4 regions of the Shouchella sp. JSM 1781072 genome follow, and region 2 is predicted to be linked to each of the others. Evidence: riboswitches for the same ligand, from Rfam matches in the RefSeq annotation. Region 2 holds a riboswitch; each other region holds the start of a gene.
What was found. A riboswitch is a leader RNA that binds a small molecule or an ion and turns the genes downstream of it on or off. The one in region 2 is predicted to bind S-adenosylmethionine.

Region 1 (7,572 bases), 120 kb from region 2:
CAGGCTTAAACGCCCTCGAACTTGCGGTTCTATCTACCGCTAAAGACGAAAAAGGAATTCGTCATATAAAACTTGAAACTGCAGAACAGAGCATCCAGAAAAAAAGTATTCAACATGATAAAGATGGAGACGGGCATTACGATGTTTTATCGGCGTTTCAAAAATCAATCCGAGGCAGCGACGTTCACGCTAGTCTTCACTACCTTGCACGTTTACTTGAAGCTGGGGACTTAATAAGCATCAACCGGAGACTTCTAGTCATTGCTTATGAAGATATCGGACTTGCCAACCCGCAAGCAGGCTCCAGAACGCTAACTGCTATTGAGGCTGCGGAACGCATCGGCTTACCTGAAGCAAGAATCCCGCTGGCAAATGCAGTAGTCGAACTCGCCCTTTCACCTAAAAGCAACAGTGCGTATAAAGGAATCGACGCGGCTCTGGCTGCTATTCGTGAAGGAGGCAATGCCACCATTCCATTACATCTAAAAGACGCTCATTATCAAGGTGCCAAAAACCTTGGTCGCGGTACAGAATATAAGTATCCGCATGATTATGAAGGTGGATGGGTGAAGCAACAATATTTACCTGATGCTTTTAAAGCTCATTCTTATTATGAACCAAATCGTGACAACAAATTTGAAAATGCCCTTGCTTCTCTTTACGATAAGCGTAAATAACCGTCTGTTGAATCTGCTAGAATCTTTTTCTCTCTTGTTTATTACTAGCCTAGTATAAAAAAAGCCCTGCATGGCTAAAGTAATAGCAAAGACATTAGGCAGGAGTTGAAAAGATGAAAGTGAGACAAGATGCATGGTCGCATGAAGATGACGTTTTATTAGCCGATACCGTGCTTAATCATATAAAAGAAGGCAGCACTCAATTAAAAGCATTCGATGAAGTAGGAGATGCTCTAAATCGAACATCAGCAGCATGCGGCTTTCGGTGGAATGCAGTCGTACGCCAAAAACATTTACGTACAATTGAAGAAGCAAAACGTGAGCGGAAAATGCGCAAACGAATGGTATCGACTCAATTTTTTCCAAGCTATCAAAAGCCTGTTCAATCTAAAGTTGAACCTGTTTTTTCATACGTTGACGAAGATGAAGAAGCTGAACCATCGATTGAAGCGATTATTTCCCAATTAAAAAAATTTGACTCCAACGCTTCTTCTGCATTAAAAGAAGAAAATGCGGCGTTACGTCAACAACTTCAGCTTGCAAAAGCTCAAATAGCAGAGATGGAAAAGCAACTTTCCCGTAATAAACAGGAACATAGTATGATTGAAGAAGACTATCAATCCCTCATTTCCATTATGAATCGCGCACGAAGAATGGCGATTTTAGAAGAAGATGCTGAAGAACACCCTATGTTTCGAATGGAATCAAACGGAAACCTTGAAAAAATTGATTAACACAAAAAACGGATTCGGAAACCTCCGAGATCCGTTTTTTTGTTCACCTACTATTATTTCCAGTCAAGTCCACACTTCTGTATAAAAATCACGATGCACTGCTTTTATCATTTGATTAGACATGTCTAAAAGGGGTCATCTTTTCTCCAAAAATGGGAACGTTCAATTGAATTTTTCGGACTGTCACTTTTCACGCTGGAGTCGCCATCAGCGATAACAAATATGACATGGGAGAAAAATAAGATTTACATACACCTTAATTCCATGCAATATATTTCCTAGTAGAACTAAGCCAGCTTTAACGTTACGCAAATAGGCTTAGTCTTGGCGATTGATTTCAATCCCATCCAGCAGTTTTGTAATCACATGTCCAGCCATAATTAAACCAGACACAGATGGAACAAACGCATTCGAAGATGGTGGAAGCTTTGCTTTACGAATTTTCCCTTGTTCCGCACTTTCTGGAACGATTTCTTGACGAATATCCTCACGAATTTGAATCGGTTTTTCATCAGAAAAGACAACCGTAACACCTTTATGAATTCCATCTTTTCTTAATCGAGTCCGAATCACTTTTGCAATTGGATCGTAGCTTGTTTTAGAGATATCTTCAATACGAAGACGGGTTGGATCTAGTTTATTTGCAACACCCATACTTGAGATTAACGGAATATTTCTATTTCGACACTCTTTAATTAAGTGGATTTTATATGAAATTGTATCACTTGCGTCAATCACAAAATCTAATTTATGAGAAAAGAAATCTTCATATGTCTCTTCTGTATAAAACATTTTAAGCGCAACCACTTCGCATTCTGGATTAATGTCTTTTATTCTCTCCGCCATTAAATCGACTTTAGGCTGGCCAACGGTTGATAGCAACGCGTGGATTTGCCTATTTACATTTGTAATATCAACGTCATCTTTATCAACAAGGACGATTTTACCGACTCCCGAGCGGGCAAGTGCTTCTGCTGAGAATGAGCCTACCCCACCAATACCTAGTACTGCAACTGTACTTCCTTTTAATCGATCTAATCCGTCATGACCAATGGCCAGTTCATTTCTTGAAAACTGGTGTAACACGTTCATCAAACTCCTTTATCCATTGCATTTTGCTGATGTGATCATATCATACTCTCTTCTAAAAGCACACTACAAAAAGCATTTCCTTTTCAGAAAATGCTTCGTGTCATCCCGATCTTGCCGTAGGAAGTCGATGCTTTGAACCTGCCAGGCAGGTGGGTGCTTTGTACCATTTATTTTAAGTCCTCAGCTACCGAGGCATGTAAGCAAAACAGCAACAGCAAGCTCCCTTTTTTAAAGTGTTGGCTCAAAGAATAAAGCCCTTACGAACAGATCAGGATATGTGATTACCGTTATCATATCAGGTTTTTCATTAATAGGCAATCATTTTTCAAAAAATTGCGACTTAAGGCATATACTTGTTGTTTGTCTTTTAAATACCCAACATTTTTTACACGCAAACCTTGCATATTAATCGAGTTTTCACGAAAAATATGGTACATTCTCTTTAAAAGGAGGCAACGATGATGAGCGCCATTGTAATACAGCGATGCATTGAAGTAACGCAGGAAATTGCTATACTAGAAAAAAGAGTCGTTGAAAGTTCCTTCGAATTAGCTTTGTATAGCGATCGCATTGAAACAAGTACGGATCACTTTCCACTTGATAGTGTCTTTGATATCTCGTATCGATTTCCGAGCGATACGCCACATTCATTAGGATTTTTATACTTACACACTAGTAAAGGCGTAACGACGTACAAAATTAAAACGTCTCCAGAGACTTTTATTAAAGAATTCAAAAAACTCGTTCCTGAAACGAAATACCATTTATAATTTGCTTTCCACTGTTGTAAGTTCTTGGTCTACTTCTGTCAGCAGTGGGAATGTAAAGAATGGCGTTACTGATGAAAGCGGAGTCACAATAAACACTTTTCCTCCTTCTATGTCTTTTTCCTTCCACACTTTTGTTTTCTCTAAATAAGGTTCCACTTCACCAAGCTGTTCATTTTTACAAAACCATACTTCTTGCGCTGTTAATTTTTCCGATATGCCTTCCTCGATTTTCGTTAAACGATACGTAAAACGAGGCAATACGTCTCGCTGTTGTTCATGAAAAATAAAATCTTCTACGACGCTGTTTGCTGTTGTTTCTTTTCCGGCACCGGGGCCAGCAAAAATAAGTCGCTCCATATCTTTCCCTTCAAGAGTAACAGCATTTAAAACGCCACGAATTGGTGCTAAAGAATGTTCTTGATCAATTAAAACAGGCTTGACGAACCCTTTTAGGGACGTTGAATCTACTTCTAATTTCGCAATTAATTTAAAGGATAAGCGTAGCGCTTTTGCGGCTTGAATGTGCCATTGATCAATATGACTAATGCCAACACGTTCAATCTCATTTGGCGAAATCCATTGATCATAACATTGTCTTGCCAATAAACAGAGCTTATAAACAGCATCCCACCCTTCAACATCAGAAGTAGGATCCTCTTCTGCATAACCTAATGATTGAGCTTGTTCCAACGCATCTTCATAGGTTCTTCCTTCGCCCATTTTTGTGAGAATATAATTACTTGTCCCGTTGAGGATACCTGCAATCGACTGGATATTCGTTGTAAGTAACACACTTTTGAAAACATTCACGATAGGGATCGCCCCACATACTGCCGCATCCCAACCGTAGTAAGCACCGTGATCATAAGCAAGTTGCTCAAGCTCTTCTCCATGTAGCGCTACAAGCTTTTTGTTAGCCGAAATAACAGAGGTGCCTTGCTTTAATAATGATTCCGTAAATGCTTTCGGAAGATCTGTTCCGTTTATTGCTTCAAATACAAGATCGTATCGCTCCTGTTCAAAAAAAGACTCCCATGATGATGTAAGAAGATTTCGGTGAACGTCCTCATGTTTCTTCACATCTTTGACTAAAATACGAATGATTTCGAATTTTCCTCCGATAATGGTTTCAATCTGTTCTCTTGAACGAATTAACCGTTCATAAACACCACTTCCAACCGTTCCGTATCCAATTAGGCCAATTTTCATCTCTGTCACCCTCTCGTCTATTGAAAGAAGCCCCTATTCTTGGATAAGAAAAGGGGCTTTTTGCCTTTGCTTATCTCTCAGAACCATCGTTCTGCTGAATGTAGCACCTTGACCTTAAATAGGTTGGTTGCCGGGCTTCATCGGGTCAGTCCCTCCGCCACTCTCGATAAGATAGTATGTTTTTTTCATTTGATCGTATCCGTAATTATAGAGGGATGCGTTTCTTCTGTCAACCACGCTTCCCGAGAACAGACAGGTTTAAATCAATTAACTGTTCCACACTGACTGCACCTGGTGCATGTGTCATTAAATCACTAGCACTTGCCGTTTTCGGAAAGGCAATGACTTCTCGTAAATTTGTTTTTTGTGCTAGTAACATGACAATCCTGTCTAAGCCTAGCGCAATTCCACCATGTGGAGGTGTACCATATTCAAATGCTTCAAGCAAAAAGCCAAACTCTTCATTCGCTTGTTCTTTTGTAAATCCAAGCGTCTGGAACATTTTTTCTTGTAGCTCACGCTCATAAATCCGTTGAGAGCCGCCACCAAGCTCATAGCCGTTCAAGACGAGGTCATAAGCTTCTGCTCGCACATCATCAGGATTCGATTCAAGTAGATGTTCATCTTCTTTTTTCGGACGTGTGAATGGGTGGTGTAGGGCTACATAACGTCTTGCCTGCTCATCGTACTCAACGAGTGGAAAGTCAACAACCCAAAGGAAATTGAATTTACTTGTATCAATTAGATCGAAATCTTTTCCGAATTTTAAACGTAGTGCACCTAATGAATCAAAGACAATTTGTTTCTTATCTGCACCAAAGAACAACAAGTCACCTGGTTTTGCTTGCATGCTTTCAAGCAACGCTTCTGTTTGTTCAGGATTGAAGAATTTTGCAATTGGTCCTTTTAACCCTTCTTCTTCAACCTTTAGCCACGCTAAACCTTTTGCACCATATGGCTTAACAAAATCGGTAAGTGCATCAATCTCTTTACGAGAAAGTTTATTTGCACCTCCACTAAGGTTGATTCCTTTTACAATCCCGTTTGAATCAATTGCCTGTCTAAATACTTTAAACTCCGTATCTGCTAAAACCGTTGTCAAATCAACAAGTTCCATTCCAAAACGGGTGTCAGGTTTATCAGAGCCATAGCGATTCATCGCATCTTCATATGTCATCCGCTCAAAGGACCCTTCAAATTCAAGACCGTGGGTTTCAAGCATCAACTTCTTCATTAGAGTTTCCGTCATACCAAGAATATCTTCTGTTTCAAGAAAACTTGCTTCAATATCAATTTGTGTAAACTCAGGCTGGCGGTCTGCTCGTAAATCTTCATCTCTAAAACATCGCACAATCTGAAAATATTTTTCAAAACCAGATACCATCAGCAATTGTTTAAAAATTTGCGGTGATTGCGGAAGGGCATAAAATTCACCATGATGCACACGGCTTGGCACTAAGTAGTCCCTTGCTCCTTCAGGTGTACTTTTTGTTAACATCGGTGTTTCAATTTCTAAAAATCCATCTTCATCAAGAAAGTCACGAACGGTTTTCGTTACTTTATGTCTTAATTTAAATGCTTCTTGCATGTCAGGACGACGCAAGTCTAAGTAACGATATTTCAAGCGAACATCTTCAGAAGCATCCGTATTTGCTTCAATTTGAAACGGAAGTGGTTTTGAAGCATTTAACAGCTCGAATGAATGAACATGAATTTCAATTTCGCCTGTTGTAATTTTCTTATTAACCGCTTTTTCATCACGTTCAACAACAATTCCTTTAACAGAAATCATATATTCATTTCGTACACGGTCCGCTATTTTTAACGCTTCTTCGTTTATGTCTGGACTACATACAACTTGAATAACACCTGAACGGTCCCGGACATCTAAGAAAATGACTTGTCCTAAATCTCTTCTTCGTTGAACCCAGCCAACTAAACTTACCTCTTCCCCTGTCTGATGCTTGGAAAGATCTCCACAATGATGCGTTCGTTTACTCACAATCCTGCTCCTCCTTTAATACTCTCTCTTAATTCGACTGCAACAGAATGAAGGGAGACGGTTTTTTGTTCGCCTGAATCCATATGGCGAATAACCGCCTGTTCATTCGCCAGCTCATCTTCACCAATAATAATTGTGCATGTTGCGCCGTTTCGATCTGCCGTTTTAAATTGAGCTTTCATTTTCTTCCCCATATAATCTTTGTCAACACGATACCCATCTTTACGCAATTCATGCAGAAGCACAGCTGCTCGTTGGTTCGCTTCTTCTCCTAAAGCAACAATATAGGCGTCCAGCTGTGGCCGTTCAGGTAACGCAACACCTTCCGCTTTCATCGCTAAAATAAAACGCTCAATACTGAAGGCAAAGCCAATCCCAGGCGTTTCCGGCCCACCAAATTCTTGGACAAGACCGTTGTAGCGTCCACCTCCACATAACGTTGTGATGGCTCCAAAACCTGGTGCTGTACTCATCAATTCAAACGCCGTATGGTTATAATAATCCAAGCCTCTTACTAACGTCGCATCGACTTCATAAGAAATGCCTAGTTGATCTAACGTTTGTTTCAGATTTTCAAAATATGTCCTAGATTCTTCGTTTAGAAAATCTAAAATGGCAGGAGCTGTCTCCATTAACAGGTGTTCGCGATCTTTTTTGCAATCAAGAATACGTAATGGGTTTTTATCCAGCCGCGTTTGGCAATCAGAGCAGAATTCATTTATTGATGGTGCAAAATGATCAATCAATGCTTGACGGTGACGATCACGACTTTCCTTGTCCCCTAATGAATTAATAACAAGCTTCAAGTTGACTAAGCCAAGTCGATTGCAAATATCAATTAATAGTGCGAGTACTTCTGCATCTAAATGGGGATTCGCACTTCCTAATGCTTCTACCCCGAACTGAACAAATTGCCGCATTCTACCTGCCTGCGGACGTTCATAACGAAACATCGGTCCAGTATAAAATAATTTCGTTAGCGCATTCGCTTCTCCATAAAGCTTATGTTCAACGTAAGAACGCACAACGGATGCGGTCCCCTCAGGTCGTAAAGTTAGACTTCGATCGCCTCGATCTTTAAACGTATA
Region 2 (7,572 bases):
GTCTTTTCTTTGTTTACATTGGATATCGAGAATCAAAGAAGGTAACTGTAGAGGTCGATCAAAAAATAGAAAACGTTGCGTAACGAAAAACCCATTTGAGGATACTCAAATGGGTTTATTTCGTTTTGTATAATCTTTATTTTCTATGAGTGTTTCAATCGTAACAATAAGAAATGCCAGTGCCGCTTGTGTAACAACGGGAATCGTTATCGATGTAAACAATCGTTCAAGGAAATGAATAAGCGGAAAAATAAACACAAACTGGATTGTAATTTCGCATACTTTTTGTAGCGAATAGCGTTTTACCTTAGGCACAACGGTATAAATGAGGCTCTTCGTTATCATTTCGATGATTACACCACTTACAAGAAATAGAATGACGAACCAGGCTAAAGACCAAAGCGACCGATATTCTATTCCCAAAAGGTAAAACAGACTAATCATGCCAAAATAGTACAGGACAAATATAAATCCGAGTACAACAATTAGGAGCAAAGCAATTCCTATCACTGTTTGAAGGGATGGTTTCCGCATAAATCAGACCTTCTTTTGTTCAAAGATTATTCTGCTAGACGCAATTCGTTCGTAATTTCAATCGAACGACTCGAAATGGTTGACGCACTAACGTTATATTTTTCAGCTAATGCTTTTTGTGTAACGGAAAGCGGTGCAAATTCTTGTAGCGCATATTCCATTGCAGCTGCAAATGCTTCAGGCTTACGAATATTTACTTTTTTAGCTGAAGTAAACGCATGCCATTTTTCTAAAGCGAGTTGTTCAATTTCCGGTGGATGTTGGTCTTTTTTCAAGCCACTTAAAAGAATATCGGCCGTTTCTTTTACTTGTTCAGATGACCATTCAAAATCGTCGGCAACTTTCACGACAGGCGTATTCTCCGCAAGTAACGACGAAAGAAGCTGGGGCCATTTAGAGGTAAAGCTGTCTCCTTCAGAAGCTGAACGGAATGCATCAATTTTGTTTTTAATGTCCGTTGTTTTAGCAGGCACATGGCTAATGACTGGGCCGACAAAGCTCATAGCATGTTCCCCATTGGCCGGAAAACCAATAATTGTTGAGCCAGGCTCGACTGTGTCTTTATGTTCGTCAGGAATGATGTGAGTTAAGCGTTCATTCGTGAATAAATGGAGGCTTTCACATTGATCTTCATTTACGGATACTACTTCAAGAACAGCAGGTTTTGTTCCTTTCCAGCTTTCTATAATAGTAGCTGTTTGTGGACGTTTAATTTTTCTTAACTTGCTTTCAAGAAATGTATCGTATATGGTTTGCCCGTCTGCTTCAATAGGCTTGTGGAAAATAAGCCATACAAGCAGCATACTTGAAAGGGTCTCGGTAACACTTTCTTCAACGTCTGGGTAAACATGGTGGTAACTTTGCACCCAGTTTGTTAATTCCTTTTGGTAGCGGGTAAATGCAGTATAAAGCATTTCCGTTTCTAACTGATGAAGCTCTTGAGAGACAATTGCTTTTGATTCTGCTTTTTGCATGCAACATTTTTTATATTTTTTCCCACTGCCACATAGACAAGGATCGTTTCTCTTTATCATAGATGTTCCTCCTTACGTCAACTTTCTTAGTTTAACAGATTTGCGCCATAAAAGCAGGGTTTACAGCCGTTAATTTTGTTGTTGAGTCGTTAAGTAAATGAAAATGGATCTTTTGTATGAATTATGTTTTGACAGTTTTCAGTCTTTATGCTAAATTAATTGAATACTCATACATAAGAAAACACTCTTTATATTGAGAAGTGGAGGGACTGGCCCGACGAAGCTTCAGCAACCTTTCCGATTGGAAAAGGTGCTAATTCCAGCAAAGGGAACTTTGGCAGATAAGGGGGATGCGATACGATCGCATAAACCCTTTTCATTGAAAAGGGTTTTTTAATTTCATATGTGAAACGAAACGGTGTAGTGTCCAACTACTTAATAGGGGAACTTGGTGAAAATCCAAGACGGTCCCGCCACTGTGACGCACGTATGTGCGAAGTCAGATTGCCTGCCGAATCGTTCTGCTTAGCTCTACGCGGATCTAGAGAAGAGTGGAAATCATGCCTTTTAAACTAGTTGTCATTTTTTCGCTAGTGATCTTTTGGTATATTTCCTATCCCTTTCTCTTGAAAGGGATTTTTTTATGGTGAGTACAACTATTTGAGGAGGCAGAAAAAATGAGTGGAGTTAGAAGTTCAAGCTTAGGTTTTCCAAGAATTGGGGAGCAACGTGAGTGGAAAAAAAATTTAGAAGCCTATTGGAATCAAAAACTAGCGCAAGACGACTACGTAAAAAAACAGAAAGAGTTACGTTTGAATCATTTACAAAAACAAAAGGATGCAGGGCTTGACTATATACCTGTCGGCGATTTTTCTCACTATGACCAGGTACTTGATACAGCAACAGCATTTGGCTTAGTACCTGATCGCTTTGACTATGAAGGTGGAAGCGTTGATTTAGATACGTATTTTGCGATTGCTAGAGGCAGTGAGCATGCGGTTGCTGCTGAAATGACAAAATGGTTCGACACAAATTATCACTATATCGTACCTGAACTTGATGGTAGAGAGCCGGAGCTCGTAAACAATCGCTGGTTAGATTTAATTGAAGAAGCGAAGCAAGAACTAGGGGTAACCGGAAAGCCAGTAATCTTGGGCCCTGTAACATTTGTTAAGCTATCAAAACAATACGGCAGTCGTTCATTTGTTGATCATGTTCGAAGCTTATTGCCTTTATATACAACCGTTTTAAATCAGCTGGCAGAGGCTGGGGTAGCGTGGATTCAAGTAGATGAGCCTATTTTAGTTGGGGATATGAGTGAGGAAGAATGGTCGATTACTGAAGAAGTCTATACATGGTTCTCAGAGTCAGCACCAAAAGCGAACCTTCTACTACAAACCTACTTTGAAGGAGTTGATGATTTTAGTCGTTTGACGAAGCTACCTGTTGCTGGTATAGGATTAGATTTTGTTTATAGTGATAGTTTACAAAAACTAAAGCAACATGGATTCCCGAAAGAAAAAACATTAGCAGTTGGGCTAATTGATGGTCGAAACATCTGGCGTACAGACTTAACGAAGACACACGCCATGGTAGAAGAACTTTCAAAAATAGTTGGGCAAGAACAATTAATTCTTCAACCTTCTTGTAGTTTGCTTCATGTGCCAGTGTCACTAAAACATGAACAAAAGCTGCCTGAAGATTTAAAAGCTGCCTTATCATTTGCTGAAGAAAAATTAGCAGAGTTGAATGAACTTAAAGCAGTCTTAAATCAGCAGCAAGACGTGAAACAGCTACAAGTTGGAAAGCGGGCGATTGATACGTTAAACCAATCGGCAAGTCGCACAAACCAAGAAGTCCGTACCGCTTTAGATCTCAGCAAAACGGAAGATTCTAAAAGAGCGGTTCCTGCGGATAAACGTATGGAACTTCAACAAGAAGTCTTTCAACTCCCGCCATTACCGACTACAACAATTGGTAGTTTTCCGCAATCAGCAGACGTTCGAAAAACGAGGTTGCAATGGCGAAAAGGGGAAATTACGAATGAAGCCTATGAGTCCTTTATTAATGCTGAAATTGAGCGTTGGATTGAGATTCAAGAAGAGATTGGTTTAGATGTCCTTGTGCACGGAGAGTTTGAGCGTACCGATATGGTCGAATTTTTTGGCGAGAAGCTAGGTGGTTTTGAATTTACATCAAATGGATGGGTTCAATCATACGGTTCAAGATGCGTGAAACCGCCTGTTATATTCGGGGACGTCTTTTTCCAAAACGATATGACTGTCAAAGAAACATTAGTCGCACAATCGAAAACATCGAAACCGGTCAAAGGGATGTTAACAGGTCCTGTCACGATTTACAACTGGTCGTTTCCACGGACTGACCTACAAGCAGAAGATGTGGTGAATCAAATTGCCCTTGCATTGGAAAAAGAAGTGCTCGCTTTAGAGAGAGCAGGAATTACGGTCATTCAAGTAGATGAACCTGCATTAAGAGAAGGGTTACCTTTAAAGAGAGAGAAGTGGAAAGCCTATTTAAATCAATCTGTTAAAGCATTTCAGCTCTCTGTAAAATCGGTTGAGCCGCAAACGCAAATTCATACGCATATGTGCTACTCCGACTTTCAAGATATTATTCAAGCGATAGACGGACTTGATGCAGACGTTATTTCAATCGAGATGTCACGAAGTCATGGAGAGCTCATTACAGCGTTTGAAGACTATACGTATAGCAAAGGGATTGGGCTAGGGGTCTATGATATTCATAGTCCACGTGTACCAACAGAAGAAGAAATGGAAACAAGTATTAATCGCGCCCTGCAAGTTCTTGATCAACGCATTTTCTGGGTTAATCCAGACTGTGGCTTAAAAACAAGAAAAGAAGCTGAAACCGTGGAAGCACTTAAAGCGATGGTGAAAGCAGCGAAAGCGAAACGGTCTCAACTCGTTCAGTAACGCACAAAGAAAAAGCTTATCAATTTAATGATAAGCGTGAGATGTACGCTCGAGGTCTTCTTGATCGCAAGCGTACATCTTTTTTATGCATTTAAGTTTGTTGAATCAGTTGGCTTATCTTTCTTACCAGCGCTTCTTGCCCCTTCAATTCCGAGAAACACACACATTACGAAAAGGATAAAACAGATCACAGAAAGCAAGTAGTTTTGCGCCATGAAGTTCGAGTAAAGCATAACGAGAAGAGCGCTCGTTGTAACGATAAACATGAAAATCATGGGAATGATGACGAACAAGGCTTTTGACTTTGTTTTAACAAGCCACATCGTGACAGCTAAAAGAGCTAAAGCTCCAAGCATCTGGTTTGCGGCTCCGAATAACGGCCAAACCGTTTGCCATGTTCCAGATAATGCAAGGGCGGTTGCCCCGATTAAACCAGTAATTGTCGCAAAATGCTTATTCGATAAAAGTTTAACATTGATGCTATCGCCTAATTCAGAAACCGTGTACCGCATTAGCCGTGTAGCAGAGTCAAGTGTGGTCATTAGAAATGCGGACGCTGCTAGTGCAGTAAACGTAATACCAGCTTGAACAGGCAAGCCCCATGTGCTCATAAACTCACCAATTCCTAAAGAAAACACACTAATTGGATCATTGTATTGAGCCATAAGCGCTGAGAATTCCCCCATCGTTAAGTAAGCAACCGAACCAATGGCAATAATAGCCACGAACGCCTCTAAAAGCATCGAACCATACGTAACAAAGCGTCCATTTTTCTCATTGTCCAATTGTTTAGAAGTCGTCCCAGAAGAAACGAGGGAGTGGAAGCCCGAGATGGCCCCGCAAGCAATGGTAATAAATAAAATTGGAAATAAAAATCCAAGTTGGTCGTTATAAAACCCAGTAAATGCAGGCATTTGAATCGTCGGTCTAGCGATTAATAGTCCTAAAAAAGCACCACCAATTAAGAAATATAGCATGTAAGAATTCAAATAATCACGTGGCTGAAGCAAGAGCCAAACAGGTAAAACAGATGCGAAATACGCATAGATAATTAAAATAAAAGACCATGCTGTTGCGCTTAATTCAAGTGGGAAGGTAAGACCCACCCAAATGGCTCCAACCATGGCAATCGTCCCAAGAATCGTTGCTGTTATGAGATTCATTCTTACCTGGTTAACAAGCACACCAAACACCATAGCAACCGCGATAAAGAGTAATGAAGCCGTTGCAGCACCTGGAAATGAAACAAAGGTATTGGCAACTAATATGACAAACACGCCCACAATTAAAATCAGTGTCGCGATGGCGAAAGAGAGAAACATGAGTTGTCCTCGTCGTCCCATGTATTCTTTAATGACTTCCCCGATTGATTTTGCTTTATGACGAACAGACGCTTGGAGCGATGCATAATCATGAGTTCCACCAACGAAAATACTTCCAATCATAATCCAGATTACAGCAGGTAACCAACCAAACACGATCGCGGCAATTGGACCAGTAATAGGCCCTCCCCCAGCAATCGTGGTAAAATGGTGACCGATTAATACAGGAGTTTTAGTTGGGATGTATTCTTTCCCGTCGTATAACATATGCGCAGGTGTTTTACGACTACTGTCTATTTTTAATCGTTTTTCTAAATATTTTCCGTATGTAAAATAAGCGACTATTAAGATAGCACCACAAATTAACATAAGCGTGACAAAATTCATATTGTTACCCTCGCCTTCTCATTATTCCGATATTGCCTCAATAAATGGCTGAATAAACGGATTGCCTTTCTTGTTTATAATTAATCTCTGTTCAGGTATGGAGAGGACGCCAAGATAACGTTCATACCAGCCTGATTTTCCCCATTGAATAAACGAAACTTTTCTCGTTCTCTTTGCTTTTTTCTCTAACGTCATACTTGGCGTTGTTTTCAACAAGAAGATGCCAATATAAATGGAAGACATATGACTCGTACGGTCGCTTTTATGTTGGTGGATATAACAATCTAATTCTTGTTTGAATTGTTCGAATTCTTCGATGGTACCTTCGTTTGCTTCATATAAAAAAATGTGTTGATTGTTTTCAACACTCCATACGGTTACGTTTTTTGTAAACATATACCGATCGTCTCTTCGGTAATAATGAGCGCTAAACCGCAGTGGAAGGTTTTCTAGCTTGTCATTTGCATAAACGTCAAATTGATGTTTTAGCGTATTTTCTAGTTGATTTATAAACCGTTCCGCCTTCGTAATTAACACCTCCTACTAAAACTTGATTATAAGTGAATGATTCTTATTATAAGGACGATCTATTAAAAGTTCAATACTTTCTGTTAATTTAATGCTGAATAATTCACGTCATCGATTAACATTGCAAAAGTTTTAAAAAAAGTTAGTAGGGAACAGAACTAGAAAATGATTTATGAAAGGGGAATTCTAATGAAATTATATATTAATGGTGAATGGGTTGGCGAAAACTTAGAGCAAGTTGATATTACAAACCCAGCTAATGGAGAAGTGGTTGACCAAGTACCAAAAGGTGGCACAGAGGAAGCGAAGTCGGCGGCAGATGCAGCTGCTGAAGCATTTAAAACATGGTCAAAGCTTTCCACGTATGAACGTAGTGAGAAATTAGAATTGTGGCACCAATACATTGAAGAACACACCGAAGAGTTAGCAACATTAATGACAAAAGAGCAGGGGAAAGCCATTAAAGAGTCTCGTGGTGAGATTGGTTATGCGAATTCTTTTATTAAATGGTATGCAGAAGAAGGAAAGCGAAACTATGGAGAAACGATTCCTGCTTCCACAGACGATAAGCGATTGTTTGCGATTAAGCAGCCAGTCGGTGTCGTAGCAGCCATTACCCCGTGGAATTTTCCAGCAGCAATGATTACGAGAAAAATTGCACCTGCATTAGCAGTGGGCTGTACAGCTGTAATCAAGCCTGCTTCGCAAACCCCGTTAACGGCATTAAAGCTAGCAGAGCTTGCTGAAAAAGCAGGAATCCCTGCTGGCGTAGTGAATGTTGTTGTAGGTTCATCAAGTGATATTTCGAAAGTATGGCAAGAAGATCAACGTGTTCGAAAGCTTACGTTTACAGGCTCAACCGAAGTAGGAAAA
Region 3 (7,572 bases), on a different contig from region 2:
TTCCACGTCAATGCCTTCTTCTTCGGCTAATTTTGCAACATGATCCCACTCAGGTGAGTCAGAACCAGTAATGCCTACTTTCACATCAACAGGGTTTTCTGGACTGTAGTCGTCTCCTACATCAGCAAGGGTCGATGTGTCGTTTCCGCATGCTGCTAACGTAAATGTTGTGGCACCTGCTATCAAAAAGGCTTGATGAATTTTTTTCATAATGGATTCTCTCCTTCTCTCTCTATCGTCTTCTTACTTTTTTAGAAGCGATGTTTCCAACTGTTTGAATCACTTGAACCATCAAAATTAAAATCATTACAGTTACAAACATTGTCCCATCATCAAAACGGTTATACCCATAGGCAATCGCAACATCGCCAATTCCGCCTGCCCCAATTGCACCAGCCATAGCGGTTGCACCTACAAGTCCGATCGTAGCAGTTGTCATGCTGAGAATAAGCGAACTCATTGCTTCAGGGACGAGAAATTTAAAAACGATTTGCCATTTCGAAGCCCCCATTGAATCAGCCGCTTCTATAATGCCTGGCTCAATTTCTAACAAAGAGTTTTCGATTAACCGCGCGATATAAGGACCTGCATAAAACACAAGCGGCACAATCGCAGCTGTTGTTCCTAAAGAAGTGCCAACAAGCAAACGCGTTAACGGAATAATAGCAACAAGCAAAATAATAAATGGAATCGACCGCAAGACGTTAATAACCGGATTAATCGCATTGTAGACAACACGGTTTTCCATAATATGACCTGGCCTCGTCACGACAAGAACAATGCCAAGTACGACTCCAAGAATCGCTGAAAATAATAATGACCATGCGACCATATAAATGGTTTCAAACATTGCGTCGACTAAAATATCACTTGAAATTTGCGGGCGTATCGGTTCAGGCAACCAGTCCAGCATAGTTCGTAACCTCCTTTACTTTGATTGAAACCGATTTGAAATAACGTTCAGCCGATTGCTGAGCAGCAGCTTCTCCTTTTAAACTTAGATAAATCGATCCAAACGTCGTTCCACGAATTTCGTGCATCGAAGCATGAAGTAGTGACACACGTAAACCTTGGTGAACTAAATCGTTTAACAGTGTGGATTGATCTGTATCGTCCGTTATATCGAGTTGATAAACCCGCTCATCGCTCCCTTTATTTGCGAGATGTTGCTTCACTTTTTGTGGAAGGTCATCAGGTATAATCGATCGAACAAATTTCTTCGTTGTCTCATGTACCGGCTGTGAAAGAATTGTTTCAACCTTCTCAGTCTCAACAATGTCTCCACTCTCCATCACTGCGACTTTGTTACAGATCTCACGAACAACACCGAGTTCATGCGTAATCATCAAAATAGTAATGTTGTATTCTTTATTAATTTGCTTTAAAAGCTGCAAAATCGAGCTCGTTGTTTCCGGATCAAGCGCCGATGTTGCTTCATCACATAAGAGAATTTCAGGGTTCGATGCAAGGGCCCGAGCAATCCCTACTCGCTGCTTCTGTCCACCTGAAAGTTGATCTGGATAACGTGAAGCAAATGCCTCTAAGCCCACATAGCTTAATAGGTCATTTACACGCTTATTCACAGCCGATTTCTTTGTCTTTACTAATCGCAATGGCGTCGCAACATTTTCAAATACCGTTTTTGACTGTAGTAGATTAAAGTGTTGAAAAATCATCCCGATATTTCGCTTTGCTCTTTGAAGTTGACGAGAATTTAGCTGCATCAAATTCTCTTTATTCACAATCACTTCACCTGCTGTGGGGCGTTCGATTAAGTTAACAGTCCGAATAAGTGTGCTTTTACCCGCTCCGCTAAAACCGATGACTCCATATATATCGCCTTTTTCAACTTGTAAATCAATTTCGCGCAATGCATGGATGTCTTGCCCATTAGATGAAAATGTTTTTGAGACACCTTTGAATTCAATCACACCATTTCCTCCTATCCATATTTGTTTAATCAGATTTTTTGATAAAACGCTCCCTAATATTTTCGTCTTTCCTTTTTAAAATGTAAAAAGCCCCTCTTCCAAAAATGAAAGAGGGGCGAAAAGTCAATGAATTATCCACGCTCTTATCATCCAGGAAGTTTTCCTGCAGGCATTAGCACCTTCCACCATAGTGGGGTTGCTGAAGCGTCATCGGGCCAGTCCCTCCGCTCCTCTTAATAAGAAAAATATTTAATTAGTTGTTGAACGTAGTGTAGCAGATTTTATTTTCAAAATGCAAGAGTTTTTTTAATAATTTTTCACGAAAGCGTTTCATCATAAAGCAATTTCTTTAATTACTTAGCAATTAAAAGAGTGTCCACCATATTTGAATCGCAGACCCTAGAATAAGCAGCGCTAGCAACCATTGCAGGACTTTCGTATTCATGTTTTGACCAAATTTCGCACCAATAGGTGAAGCAATTAAACTCGCAATAATCATAACAAGCGCAGGACCATATAATATTTGGTCGGTCGCCACTTTTCCAACTGTTGAGCCGATTGAGGAGATGAATGTGACCGCAAGAGAGGTCGCAATCGTTACTCGTGTAGGTAACTTTAAAACGGTTAACATAATCGGTACGAGTAAAAATGATCCCGCTGCTCCAACAATTCCAGAAGCAATTCCTACAATAAACGATAAACTAGCCGCAAGCCCTCGATTGAAGGAAATTTGATTGGCGGGTTGTTCAGAAATTTGTTTCTTAGGCAGAAACATCAAAACGACCGCAACCGTCGCAAGAACAGCATAAACAATGTTCACCGAGCTTTCTGTGAAGAAGTTTGATGCAAACGCTCCAATAAAACTTCCGACTAGAATGCTGCTCCCCATATAGACAATCAGTGTGCGATGTAAATACCCTGTACCTCGATAAGCCCACACACCTGCTATGGTAGCGAAGAAGACTTGTATGGCACTAATGCCTGATACTTCATGTGCCGTAAAAGCCGCGAAGCCAAACATTGGTGGTATAAAGAGGAGCATTGGGTATTTTATAATTGAGCCACCAACCCCAACCATTCCCGAAACAAATGAACCAAAAAAGCCAATGATGAAAATCGTGATGATGAACAAAATGTCCATAAATGTCTCCTAACCGAGAGGGATTCCTTTCCCTTCTCTTACTCGCCCTTTTTTATATGAAAGGTGAGAACTCCATCTTCTTCTTTTGACTTAAGCAATTCGTGACCTGTTGACCTTGCCCATGCTTCGAAATCCTTTAATGCTCCTTGGTCGGTTGCTTGCACCTCTAAAATATCCCCTACGTTTAGTGTCTTCATTTCTTTTTTCGTTTTAACAATTGGCATTGGGCATGCCAATCCTTTAGCGTCTAATACCTTGTTTACATTCATCGTAGTAGTCTCCTTTTTTTGTTTATCGAACGGCACAACGGTTTGGTCCAACTTCCATTTCCCGTTGTTCTTCTTCATTTGGTTCTTTTAAACCTAAATTGGTTTCGCGGATTTCTTGATAAGCATTCGGTTGTGGCGGCAGGTTGTCCGTCACCATGGAGCGAAATGTCGTTTTATCCTTCACATTTAAACCATGGTTTTTCTCAAATAAGACGCCCAACTTTTCTCCGACACTGCCATCTTTGTTTAATTCATCCACATTCATAAAATGAGCAGGTAGTACAATTAGCTCTGACGATAAGTCTTTGTATTTGGAATAGAGAGAGTTTCTCAAATCTGCTACCCAATCATCTGCTTTCCCTGCTAAATCTGGTCTCCCAATGGAATCAATAAACAAAATATCCCCTGTTAGTAAATATGCATCGTCAATCATAAAGGACGTTGAACCGATCGTATGACCTGGCGTATACAATGCCTGGATGTCAATTCTTGTTGACCCGACTTGAATGTGAGAACCATCTTCAATTGGCTCGTAATGAAACGTTACCCCTTCTGCATCTTTTGGCGGAAGCCAGTACTTTGCATTCGTTTGTTCCGCAATCGTCCGCCCTCCAGAAATATGATCCGCATGTAGGTGCGTGTCTAAAACATGGGTAATGGATGCTCTTTTTTCGCTAGCAAGAGTTAAGTAAGCATCTGTCATCCGCGCTGAATCGATAACAACAGCTTCACTACCCGAAATCAGCATATAAGAAAGACAGCCTTTTCCAAGCCTAACAAATTGGTATAACTCGCCCCCACTGATGAGGTCAGCGATTTTGATTGGCTCTAAATGCTCACTCCAAGCCTTCATGCCACCTGATAAATAAGAAACAGACAACCCTTCATCCACTAACATTTCTCCAACCATAATCGATGAATTTTCTTTCGCACATACGACTAGTATCGGTTGATCAGACGGGAGTTTCGGTAAAATTCCTTCTACCCCATCTAATAGATCAAAATAAGGAACATTCAAATAGTCAAATTGTATACCTTCCACTTTCCAATCCTCAAATGCATCTTCATTTCGAACGTCTAGAATAAACAATGGTTCTTGCTGAATGACTTTATTTGCTAATTCTTTTGTCGTCATCGCTGTTAAACTCACCTTAATTTCCTCCCTCGGTTTTCCATTGGCTCATACCAGGAATCACATTGACTACATGCTTATAGCCATTCTTCAATAACGTGTGTGCCGCTAATTCGCTTCGATTGCCGGTACGACAAACGACATAGATGGTTTTTTCTTTGTCGACCTCTTGTATTCTCTTTTCTAATTCTCCTAATGGCATTGATTGCGCGCCTGGAATATGAAACTCCTCATATTCATTCTTTTCACGAACATCAAGAATGGTCATAGGTTCGTTATTCTGAATGGCTGTTTGTAAGCCTTCATTGTTCACAACATGAGGAAAAGAAAGTCCTTCCTCTTCATGATCTCCAGCTACACGCAAATAATGTTTAAGGATGTCTCCATCTTCAACGGTGCCAATATAGCTATGCCCAGCTTTTTGTGCCCATGCTTTTAAATCAGCTGTCGAGCCTTTATCAGTTGCTTGGATTTGAACTACACTTCCTGGCTTGATGTCTTTCATCGCTTTTTTTGTCCGTACAATGGGCATTGGGCAGGCCAACCCTTTTGCATCGACGAGTAAGTCATATTTCATTTCTTCCATTACAAACACTCCCTTGATTACATCCATTTTTAGATGAATAGATTAACGTTTCCATCTTCAGCGTCTGCTAAATAAGCAGCAACCCCAGCATATTGACTACTTTCTCGTAATTCTTCTTTTTTTAATCCTAGTAAATCCATTGTCATCGTACATGCAACTAAGTTGATGTCTTGCTCTTCTGCTAGATCAATTAAATCAGCCAAGGGCATCGCATTATGCTTTTTCATAACGTTTTTGATCAACTTCGGACCAATACCAGCAAACTGCATCTTTGATAACCCCATCTTCTCCGATCCTCGTGGCATCATTTTGCCAAACATTTTCTCCATAAAACTTTTATTCGCTTTAATCGGCTCATCTTTACGTAGCGCATTTAATCCCCAAAATGTATGGAAAATTGTTACTTCGTGGTCGTAAGCCGCCGCTCCATTGGCAATGATGTACGCCGCCATCGCTTTATCATAATCACCACTAAATAAAATAATATTGGTTGTTTTTCCTTCACTCATACTATAATCCCTCCGCTTATATACACGTACCCCTATGGGTATTAAAAAATATAAAAATTTTTTCTAAGATAGACAGACTTTCCTGTCTACCTTAGCGGCTTTTCACGAGTAAATTGACAGCTTGATCCACGTATTCTTTCGTGTCTTCGCCCTCTTCAATCGCTTTTTGAACACATTCAACGAGGTTTTCACTAACAATCACACCCATTGTGCGGTCAATCGCTGTTCGAGAAGCAGAAAGTTGAGACACAACATCACGACAATCTTCGCCCTCTTCCATCATTTTTAACACGCCACGAATCTGACCCTCAATGCGTTTTAAACGATTTTTCATCTGATCTGTATATTCCAATCCTTTCACCTCTTTCTAATAACTTGTGACCTTATCATATACCCCTATAGGTATGTTGTCAACTCTTTGACTTCTAATCTCTAATGTTTTCAATTATTACGTTTATAACATATGATATAGACAAGCACGCACGCTTAACTAATAATAACCTTAAGGGGGGATGGTCATGTCACTATATAATTACATAAAAGCCAAGACATGGAATTTAACTGAACAGTGGTATGCTAATTTGGACAAATCAAAAGAAGGTGTATATAGCTCTAACGATCCAGTTAAAATTGACCGTTTAAAGAAACAAAATCATGATTTTCATGAATTATTTTGCGAGCTTTTCCGAGATGATTACAGTACGCAACAAAATGAAGCATTCGAAAAGTGGATTCTTTCTATCGCGAAAGATCAGGCTCATTTAGCGACACCGATTCCTGAGATTATTGAAGAATTTTTAAATGTACAAGAACAATACTTAACGCTTATTAGAGGCTATATCGCTGAAAATCGCGACACCGTCACGTTCGAACAATATGATGGCTGGCACAATATTCTTTTAAAAGGATTTAGAGAAATAGTGATTGCGTTTAGTAGAAGTAACATGGAGCAAGCGGATGAACAGTTACGAGCACAACAAGAAATGATTACAGAGCTAAGCTCACCGATCATTAAACTCCGCCGCCACATTGCCCTATTGCCTTTAGTAGGCGAAATAGATACGCACCGTGCTCAAGTCATTTTCACGCAAACATTAGAAGAATGCGTCTCTAACGATATTCACTCTTTATTAATTGATCTTTCGGGCGTACCTGTTGTGGATACAATGGTTGCCAATCAACTCTTTTCTCTAATTGATGGATTAAAATTAGTAGGAACCAAGGCTTCATTATCAGGGGTTCGACCTGAAATCGCGCAAACATCCGTTACACTAGGAATTGATTTCACTACTACGAAAATCTATTCAACCATTGAACGCGCACTAGACGAACTATTGGAGCGCACGCATTCCTATTAAAAACAAAAGCAATCAATCGCTCATAGCGGCAATTGATTGCTTTTTTTGGTGCATATTGGAAATTTGGTCTTGATCAATCTTTTATTTTGCAATGCCCCATGGAGAAAAGAGGACATATGTACCGATAACGGTAACGACCACAATCGCACTAACCCAATAACGGTGCTTCCAAGGAGTCAGATCAACTTTTTGCTTGCCTGTTTCAAACACAAATGGAGTTGTATTTTTTTGCAAACGACTTACTCCCCATAGAATAAATAAATCTACAAAGAACATCACACTAAATACATATAAATAGTGAACATCTAAAAATAACTGCGTTGCTCCATAAACAACAACATGGAAAATGAATGTAAATTTCGCAGCAAACGGCGTTGCATATTTTGAATAAAATCCTAATAAAACGATGACCAATAGTGGCATGCTGTACAGTCCGTTAAATTGTTGAACAACATGGTATAAACCAGCAGGTGCAAAAGAAATGAGGGGAGCAATAATTGTCGCTGTTAACCCAACACTAATTGTAAAAATTTTACCGACACGAGCAATTTGTTTGTCGGTTTTTTCTTTACCAATTGGTTTATAAAAATCCAACGTAAGCAAAGTTGAAGCAGCATTCAATGCTCCAATAAAGGAACTTAAAATA
Region 4 (7,572 bases), 700 kb from region 2:
CACTATACTAGAAGAGCCAAACGAATTTGTGCATATCACATCGGCGCCTGCTTCTAAATACGCTTGATGAATACTGGAAATAATGTCTGGAGCCGTAAGATTTAAATATTCATTGCATCCGTCATAAGCAGCGCCACCGAAATGTGTTTCCTCTAAATTCGCATCTTGAATCATCGTGCCCATTGCACCATCTAAAACGACAATTTTCTTCTTAAGCTGTTCAACAATCTGATTATGTCTCATTGTAACTCCCTTTCTTTATGCAACGGTGCGGTTGTCTGTTCTCGTAAGTATGTGGCCAGTTCAACGGTTAAGTGATAACGCAAAAATGGCGTAATTAAATAAATTCCATTAAAATAAGTTGCAGCCTCTCGAGCTAACGATTTTGCAATCGCAAGTCCTTCTCGTTCCGCTTTAACAACGTCTTCTCCAGCTCGCGCCATTCGTGCTCTCGTCTCATCAGAAAGCGAAATCCCAGGCACTTCATTATGAAGAAACTCTGCATTTCGGCTGCTCGTTAACGGCATAATTCCAACAAAAATGGGAACGTTTAAATGCTTCGTAGCCTCATAAATCTGTTTAAACTGACTTTCATCAAAAATTGGTTGAGTAAGGAAGTAATCGGCTCCCGCTTCAATCTTTTTTTCTAAACGCTTGACGGCTTTGTCAAGATGTTTCACGTTCGGATTAAAAGCTGCTGCTGTCGTGAACGATGTTTTTTTTCCGAGAGACTTACCTGAAAATGAAATCCCTTCATTCATTTGTTTAATGAGCGGCAACAGTTTTGTCGACGATACATCGTAAACAGAAGTCGCTCCAGGAAAATCGCCAATTTTACTCGGATCACCTGTAATGAGCAGCAAATCAGATAACCCAGCTAAATCAAGTCCCATTAAATGAGATTGCAAGCCAATTAAATTTCGGTCACGACACGTTAAGTGGACAAGACTTTGAAGACCCACTTCTTCTTTTACAATCATCGCCAACGTTTGATTATCAACTCTTGGACTTGCTAACGAGTTATCCGCTAATGTCAATGCGTCAATCCCAGCAGCTTTTAACGCTTTTGCCCCTTCAATAAATGTATCAATTGTTAATTTTTTCGGCGGATCAAGTTCAACAATAATGGTTTGTTTTTGCTCCACAACATCTTTAATCGATTGTTTTGTTTCAGACGGAGGAACCAACTCTGTATGTCTTGCATGTTTTCGAATCGTTCGCTTAACAGGCGAGCGCCCACTTGCGGCCTGTTTAATTGCTTCGATGTGGGCTGGCGTCGTGCCACAGCATCCCCCTATCACATGCACCCCTTCATTAATAAATCGTTCTGACATTGATGTGAAATAGTCTGTATTCGACGCATAGACAAAGCGCCCATCTCGATAGCCTGGTAAACTTGCATTTGGATAACAAGCTAACGGTATATCATAAGGTAGTTCAAGCTCCTCAATGGATCGAAGCATATGATAAGGTCCCATGCGGCAATTTAACCCTGTAACATCCGCTCCTGCTTCATACAGTTCTGTTAAACCTTGACTAAGAGGAATGCCTCCTTTTAACACACTAATGTCACCAAGCGATACGTTTGCGATGATCGGCAAATCTGTTTTTTTGCGTGTCGCGACAACCAATTCTTTTATTTCAAAAAAATCATAAAACGTTTCAAACAATAAGCCATCCACACCCGCTTTTAACAGCACATCTACTTGCTGATTTAACGATTGGACGCATTCATTTCGATCGATTTGTTCATATTGAAACCCTTGAATCCCACCGACTGTTCCAACGACAAACGCCTGCTTCTTCTCACTTGTATTCACCGCTTGTTTGGCAAGCTCAACCGCTGCTTCATTTATGGCCTCCATGTCTTCTTGTAGTCCATAACGTGCTAATTTATGGCCGTTTGCTGCATACGTATTCGTTTGAATAACAGTTGCTCCAGCATGTAAATACGCTTGATGAATCGAAATCACTTCGGTTGGTTTAGAAAGATTTAATTCTTCAAAACATAAGTCATAGCCCGCCTCATATAAAACCGTTCCCATTGCGCCATCAGCGACAATAACAGAAGACGTTACAGCCTCTCTCAAGTTCATGGACCTCACCTCCCTTGATTCGTTGCTTGTTCAAATGCTTGTTTTAGATCAGCGATTAAATCTTCGCTATGTTCAATTCCGACCGAAAGCCGTAACAACGTCTGATCGATGCCCTTTTCAATCCGAAGTTCTTCCGGAATATCAGCGTGGGTTTGCGTAGCCGGATACGTCATTAAACTTTCCACTCCTCCTAAGCTTTCTGCAAAAGAAATTAGTTGAAGTGCTTTGAGTATGGGATTTATGTAGGATTCATCAGTCACACGAAATGACAACATGCCACCTTTTCCCGGATATAAAACGTCACGCACGAGAGGCTCTTCCTCTAACATCGAAACGATTTGTTTTGCATTGATTTCATGTTGTTTCATTCGCAGCGCTAATGTTTTCATGCCCCTCATTAATAACCAGGAATCAAATGCACCGAGAATGAAACCTGCTCCATTGTGAAAGTAGCCTAATTGTTCACTCAATTCCGCTGATTTTGCAACAACCAGCCCAGCGACAACGTCATTGTGGCCACCTAAATATTTTGTCGCTGAATGGATGACGATATCTGCTCCATCCACTAATGGCTTTTGTAACAACGGTGTTAAAAACGTATTGTCGACGATAAGGAGTACATTTGCTTTTTTGGCAAGAGTCGCTAGCTCCTGTATGGAGGCTTCTTTCATTAATGGATTTGTAGGTGTTTCCACAAAAATCGCCTTTGTCTCGGCTTTTAATTTACGTTCAACGGCATGTAAATCAGCCATATCTACATAGTCAAAGCGCAGCCCCCACTTTGTCCATCCACCTTCAAACAATCTGTAGGTACCACCGTACAAATCATCTGAACATAAAATATGATCGCCTTGCCCAAAAAGTGAAAACACGAGTTGAATGGCTGACATGCCAGAACTTGTTGCAAACCCTTGGTTTCCATGTTCTAAATTTGCAATGGCTTGTTCGAGCACTTCTCGAGTTGGATTTCCAGTACGAGCATAATCGTACCCTGTAGATTCTTGAATTCCTGCGTGACGATACGCAGTAGAGAAATACACCGGTGCATTAACAGCGCCAGTTGCATCATTTCGACGATTTCCAATTTGCGCTAGGATTGATTCATCATGTGTTGTCATTTTTTATCCCCCTTAAAAACGGTACAATCATAAAAAACCTTTCTTCAAGATGTAAGAAGAAAGGTTGCGAACGATTCTCTTATCTTGCAGATTTCTGCTGGATTTAGCACCTTGCCAATTAAAGCTGGTTGCTGAGACTTCGTCGGGCCATGTCCCTCCGTCTCTCTTGATAAGATCTATTAAGTTTATTTGCTATTGTCACAACTTTAACGCAAAACAAATGATTCTGCAACCCGTAGCATTGAAAATGCATAAAAAAACGCACAGCTTGTCTTACATAGCTGTACGTTTTTCGCACGTTCATGCTTCAGGTGACGCTTCAATAATTAGTTGATCTTCATTTCCACATACACACTGTTTAAAGCCTGTTTCATACTCTCCGTTTTCATTTCGTTTTCCACGTAAAATGTATTTCTCTCCACATAAAGGGCAACGAATGACAATTCGATAACGATTCGCTGTTGTCACGCTATCCTCCTCCTTTAGTTCAGATTGCTCTTTTCATCTTCATCTAGTTTGTTCGCCTTTTTTATTTTCCATATTGCTAATAGCCACAGCGCAATCATAAATGGAATCATTAAATATAAGAAATAATGTCCAAAATCCATTAGAATGTAGTCGTAACTTCCGTGCAAAATCATTGGTAGTACAGCCGCTAAAAAAAGAAATAGTTGTTTTTTTGAAGGATGGTATTTGGCTCTTCCCACGTAGTAACCCATAATTATTCCGTAAACAGCATGAGCCGTTGTCGGTAATAACGTTCTCGGAAGTACGTGATCAAACCCATATGCAATCATATATAAACTATTTTCAACGGAAGCAAAACCAAGAGATAACGCTACGCCAAAAACGATTCCATCAATTGGTTGCTTGAGTTGACCATGTTGATAAGCAAATATGAACAACATCAGCCATTTTAAACCCTCTTCTATCAATCCGTAAAGCAAAAAAGCTTTTAAAAACGAATGAGCTAAGATGGCTTCTTCTGTGAAAGCAAATTGAATGACTGAAATTGGTAAGACGAGCAAGGCGCCAATAATAAAGATTCTTAGGACTAAAAACATGGCACCTCGACTAAAGGAATCGCGTAAATACACATAAGAGAACAATGCCATGGCCGGAGCCAGAGCCGCAAGAATAAAAGAAATCAACGCTTGTCGACCCACTCTCTAAAAGGACGTCCGCTACATAATCCAGTATACGCCTCACATTAATGAGACTCAAGTTTCACCGCTTATGAAAACCCAACGGCAAGATCCTGGTGAGCTGCCGTTAAAACGAGCGCTTTAATTCTTGCTTTTTTACTATCGTAATCAGACCCTAAAATGACGCCAAGTTGTTCTAAGTGGTGTGCACTTCCTTTATAATCATATGTCGGATACACTTTCCCCTCTTCAGATGACGTTGTTAAGATAATAGGCTTCTTCTTTTGCAACGCCTCTTTAATAGGGGCAACTAACTGTGGCGGCACTTGACCTCGACCAACGGCTTCAATAACAAGCCCATCCACAGTATCCAGCATGGCACGTAGCGTTTGTTCAGACATCCCTAAATAAATTTTTGCAATTCCGATCTCAAGAAATGTGGGTTCCTTTACCATATACATTTCCCGTCGGATTGGCTTTTGATACGTAAAAATAACATCATTGTCAATAATCCCTAAATAACCAAATCCAAAAGCATTAAAGCCTTGAATGTTGGACGCATGTTCTTTTTTTACATAACGTGCGGAAAAGATCCGTTCATTGAATACAACCACACACCCTGTACCTTGTAAATCTGGTTCACATGCCGCATATATCGCGTGCCTTAAGTTCATAAATGCGTCACTGCCTGTTTCCTCTGGCCCCCGTTGTGAACCTGTTACAACGACTGGTCTTTCATCTACATTTGTTAAATCTAAATAATAGGCCGTTTCCTCCAATGTATCTGTACCGTGGGTAACAACAACCCCGTTTACATCATTTGCTTGAAAAGCTTTTTTCACTTCATAAGCTAGGGTAGCCCAATCTTCCGGCGTCAAGTGGACGCTTGGTTTCTGCAAAACGGAGCGCACCGTTACATTAATATCCGTTGGTAACCCACATAAATTAGCTAATTCTTCCCCTGTTAATTCGCCAGCAACTAATTTTCCGTTATCACCTGTGGTACTTGCAATCGTTCCACCTGTAGTTAAAAGTACGACGTGCCTCAATGTTTTTCCTCCATTTTCTACTTTTGGTTTATCGTTTCTGCAATGTTTTTTCCGTGTTCTCTGCCATTTTCAATGAAAATTTCGTTTGCATGGTTACCCGCTGCTATGACACCGGCAATATAGACATTCGCAACATTTGTCTCCATTGTTGCTGGATTAAAGGTTGGCCGACCAGACACATCGTCTACTTCGACACCCATGTTTCGTAAAAAAGTATGATCAGGATGATAGCCTGTCATAGCAAAAACAAAATCAGCTTTCGCTTCTGCCTCTTCTCCATTTACTGTATAGTGAACCGCTTCTTCCGTAATTTGATTAATATGCGCGTTAAAAGCAAGGCTAATGCGCTCGTTTTTCACTAAAGAAACGAGTTCAGGTAAAATCCATGGCTTCACGCTAGCAGAATAATCGGAACCTCGATACAGCATGGTAACATGTGCGCCTGCTTTTTCGAGCTCAATGGCAGCATCAACAGCTGAGTTTTTACCGCCGATCACTACTACATGATGATTGAAGTACGGGTGCGCTTCTTTGAAGTAATGCATGACATGGCTGTTTGTTTCACCAGGAATATTCATCAGGTTCGGCGAATCATAATAACCTGTTGCAACCACCACATTTCGCGCCTGGTACGTACGTTTTGATGTTTGCACTTGGAATGTGCTATCAGTCTGCTTATGCACGGCTTGAACTTGTTCATAGGCATGTACATTTATTTGCTTGCGCTCTGTCACCATTCGATAATAGACAAGCGCTTGATTTCGTTTCGGTTTTCGCTCTTCCGTTATAAACGGTACACCACCAATTTCTAGCCGTTCACTCGTGCTAAAAAACGTTTGGTGTGTTGGGTAGCGATAGATTGCATTTACAATATTTTCTTTTTCGATTACAAGTGTCGATAACCCTTTCTCATCACACTCAATTGCGGCAGATAATCCGCACGGCCCTCCACCAATTATGATTACATCATACATCTGTTGATCATCCTCTTCTTCATCCTTATTCATCAGCAAAACCCTTGTGCATAACGCTATACACAAGGGTTTTCTTCAATCGTATATCAAGTTAGACCCAGCCTCGAAAACGAGAAGCTTCTGCCATTCTACGAACACCAACCATATAAGCAGCTAGACGCATGTCCACTTTCCGACGCTTAGCTAATTGATAGATATGGTCAAATGCTTCTACGAGTACAGATTGTAGCTTGCCTTCCACTTCATCCGCAGACCAGTAAAACCCTTGATTATTTTGGACCCACTCAAAATACGAAACGGTTACGCCTCCCGCACTCGCCAATACATCCGGTACGAGCAGAATTCCTCGTTCAGACAAAATCTTTGTCGCTTCTAGTGTTGTCGGTCCATTTGCCGCTTCAACCACGATTGATGCTTTAATGTTCCCTGCATTACGGGCGGTAATTTGATTTTCAATTGCTGCTGGCACTAAAATATCGCAATCCATTTCCAACAACTCTTCATTTGTTATGGTGTCTTTAAAAAGTTTTGTTACCGTTCCAAAACTATCACGTCGATCTAATAAATAGTCAATATCAAGTCCCTCTTCATCGTATAACGCACCGTACGCATCTGCAATACCTACAACTGTTGCGCCTGCGTCGGACATAAATTTCGCCAAGAAACTTCCAGCGTTTCCGAACCCTTGAATGATCACTTTCGCGCCATCCATATCGACGCCTTGTCTTTTCGCTGCCTCATTCACACAAATGGTGACTCCTTTTGCGGTAGCGGATTCTCTGCCATGGGAACCGCCTAAGACGAGTGGTTTTCCTGTAATAAATCCTGGAGAGTCAAATTCACGAATGCGACTATACTCATCAAGCATCCACGCCATTATTTGTGAATTGGTAAACACATCTGGCGCAGGAATATCTTTCGTCGGTCCGACAATTTGACTAATTGCGCGAACATATCCGCGACTTAGTCGCTCGACTTCGCGGAATGACATTGTTCGAGGGTCGCAAATAATGCCCCCTTTTCCACCGCCATATGGAAGATTCACAATCCCCGCTTTAAGACTCATCCAGATCGACAGCGCCTTAACTTCCTTTTCTGTCACATCTGGATGAAACCGCACGCCACCTTTAGTCGGTCCTACAGAATCATTATGTTGTGCACGATAGCCAGTAAAGATTTTCGTTGATCCA

Region 1: it holds a riboswitch for S-adenosylmethionine, as region 2 does, so the genes downstream of both, ACE1TH_RS08490 (homoserine dehydrogenase) here and metE (5-methyltetrahydropteroyltriglutamate--homocysteine S-methyltransferase) in region 2, are expected to answer to the same signal.
Region 3: it holds a riboswitch for S-adenosylmethionine, as region 2 does, so the genes downstream of both, ACE1TH_RS12385 (methionine ABC transporter ATP-binding protein) here and metE (5-methyltetrahydropteroyltriglutamate--homocysteine S-methyltransferase) in region 2, are expected to answer to the same signal.
Region 4: it holds a riboswitch for S-adenosylmethionine, as region 2 does, so the genes downstream of both, ACE1TH_RS05370 (methionine biosynthesis PLP-dependent protein) here and metE (5-methyltetrahydropteroyltriglutamate--homocysteine S-methyltransferase) in region 2, are expected to answer to the same signal.

The regions. Positions count from the first base shown of each region.
Region 1 covers NZ_JBHFQE010000001.1:1,585,015-1,592,586, forward strand. The annotation lists gene ACE1TH_RS08465 (replication-associated recombination protein A) at 1-677, shown strand, start outside; gene ACE1TH_RS08470 (RsfA family transcriptional regulator) at 791-1,411, shown strand; gene ACE1TH_RS08475 (tRNA threonylcarbamoyladenosine dehydratase) at 1,730-2,497, opposite strand; RNA gene ssrS (6S RNA) at 2,602-2,781, opposite strand; gene ACE1TH_RS08485 (hypothetical protein) at 2,962-3,273, shown strand; gene ACE1TH_RS08490 (homoserine dehydrogenase) at 3,268-4,482, opposite strand; SAM riboswitch class I at 4,550-4,655, opposite strand; gene aspS (aspartate--tRNA ligase) at 4,712-6,484, opposite strand; gene hisS (histidine--tRNA ligase) at 6,481-7,572, opposite strand, start outside.
Region 2 covers NZ_JBHFQE010000001.1:1,703,605-1,711,176, reverse strand. The annotation lists gene ACE1TH_RS09105 (uracil permease) at 1-83, shown strand, start outside; gene ACE1TH_RS09100 (YrvL family regulatory protein) at 106-534, opposite strand; gene ACE1TH_RS09095 (SEC-C domain-containing protein) at 561-1,568, opposite strand; SAM riboswitch class I at 1,754-1,856, shown strand; cobalamin riboswitch at 1,908-2,038, shown strand; gene metE (5-methyltetrahydropteroyltriglutamate--homocysteine S-methyltransferase) at 2,186-4,462, shown strand; gene ACE1TH_RS09085 (carbon starvation CstA family protein) at 4,546-6,171, opposite strand; gene ACE1TH_RS09080 (DUF8052 family protein) at 6,193-6,708, opposite strand; gene ACE1TH_RS09075 (NAD-dependent succinate-semialdehyde dehydrogenase) at 6,889-7,572, shown strand, end outside.
Region 3 covers NZ_JBHFQE010000002.1:553,304-560,875, forward strand. The annotation lists gene ACE1TH_RS12375 (MetQ/NlpA family ABC transporter substrate-binding protein) at 1-210, opposite strand, end outside; gene ACE1TH_RS12380 (methionine ABC transporter permease) at 233-913, opposite strand; gene ACE1TH_RS12385 (methionine ABC transporter ATP-binding protein) at 894-1,931, opposite strand; SAM riboswitch class I at 2,072-2,174, opposite strand; gene ACE1TH_RS12390 (sulfite exporter TauE/SafE family protein) at 2,296-3,072, opposite strand; gene ACE1TH_RS12395 (sulfurtransferase TusA family protein) at 3,111-3,341, opposite strand; gene ACE1TH_RS12400 (MBL fold metallo-hydrolase) at 3,364-4,476, opposite strand; gene ACE1TH_RS12405 (sulfurtransferase TusA family protein) at 4,493-5,059, opposite strand; gene ACE1TH_RS12410 (DsrE/DsrF/DrsH-like family protein) at 5,089-5,568, opposite strand; gene ACE1TH_RS12415 (metal-sensitive transcriptional regulator) at 5,660-5,920, opposite strand; gene ACE1TH_RS12420 (STAS domain-containing protein) at 6,087-6,926, shown strand; gene ACE1TH_RS12425 (solute:sodium symporter family transporter) at 7,008-7,572, opposite strand, start outside.
Region 4 covers NZ_JBHFQE010000001.1:1,004,507-1,012,078, reverse strand. The annotation lists gene metH (methionine synthase) at 1-243, opposite strand, end outside; gene ACE1TH_RS05375 (bifunctional homocysteine S-methyltransferase/methylenetetrahydrofolate reductase) at 240-2,096, opposite strand; gene ACE1TH_RS05370 (methionine biosynthesis PLP-dependent protein) at 2,102-3,214, opposite strand; SAM riboswitch class I at 3,291-3,390, opposite strand; gene ACE1TH_RS05365 (hypothetical protein) at 3,515-3,682, opposite strand; gene prsW (glutamic-type intramembrane protease PrsW) at 3,697-4,380, opposite strand; gene ACE1TH_RS05355 (asparaginase) at 4,449-5,408, opposite strand; gene ACE1TH_RS05350 (YpdA family putative bacillithiol disulfide reductase) at 5,426-6,415, opposite strand; gene ACE1TH_RS05345 (Glu/Leu/Phe/Val family dehydrogenase) at 6,474-7,572, opposite strand, start outside.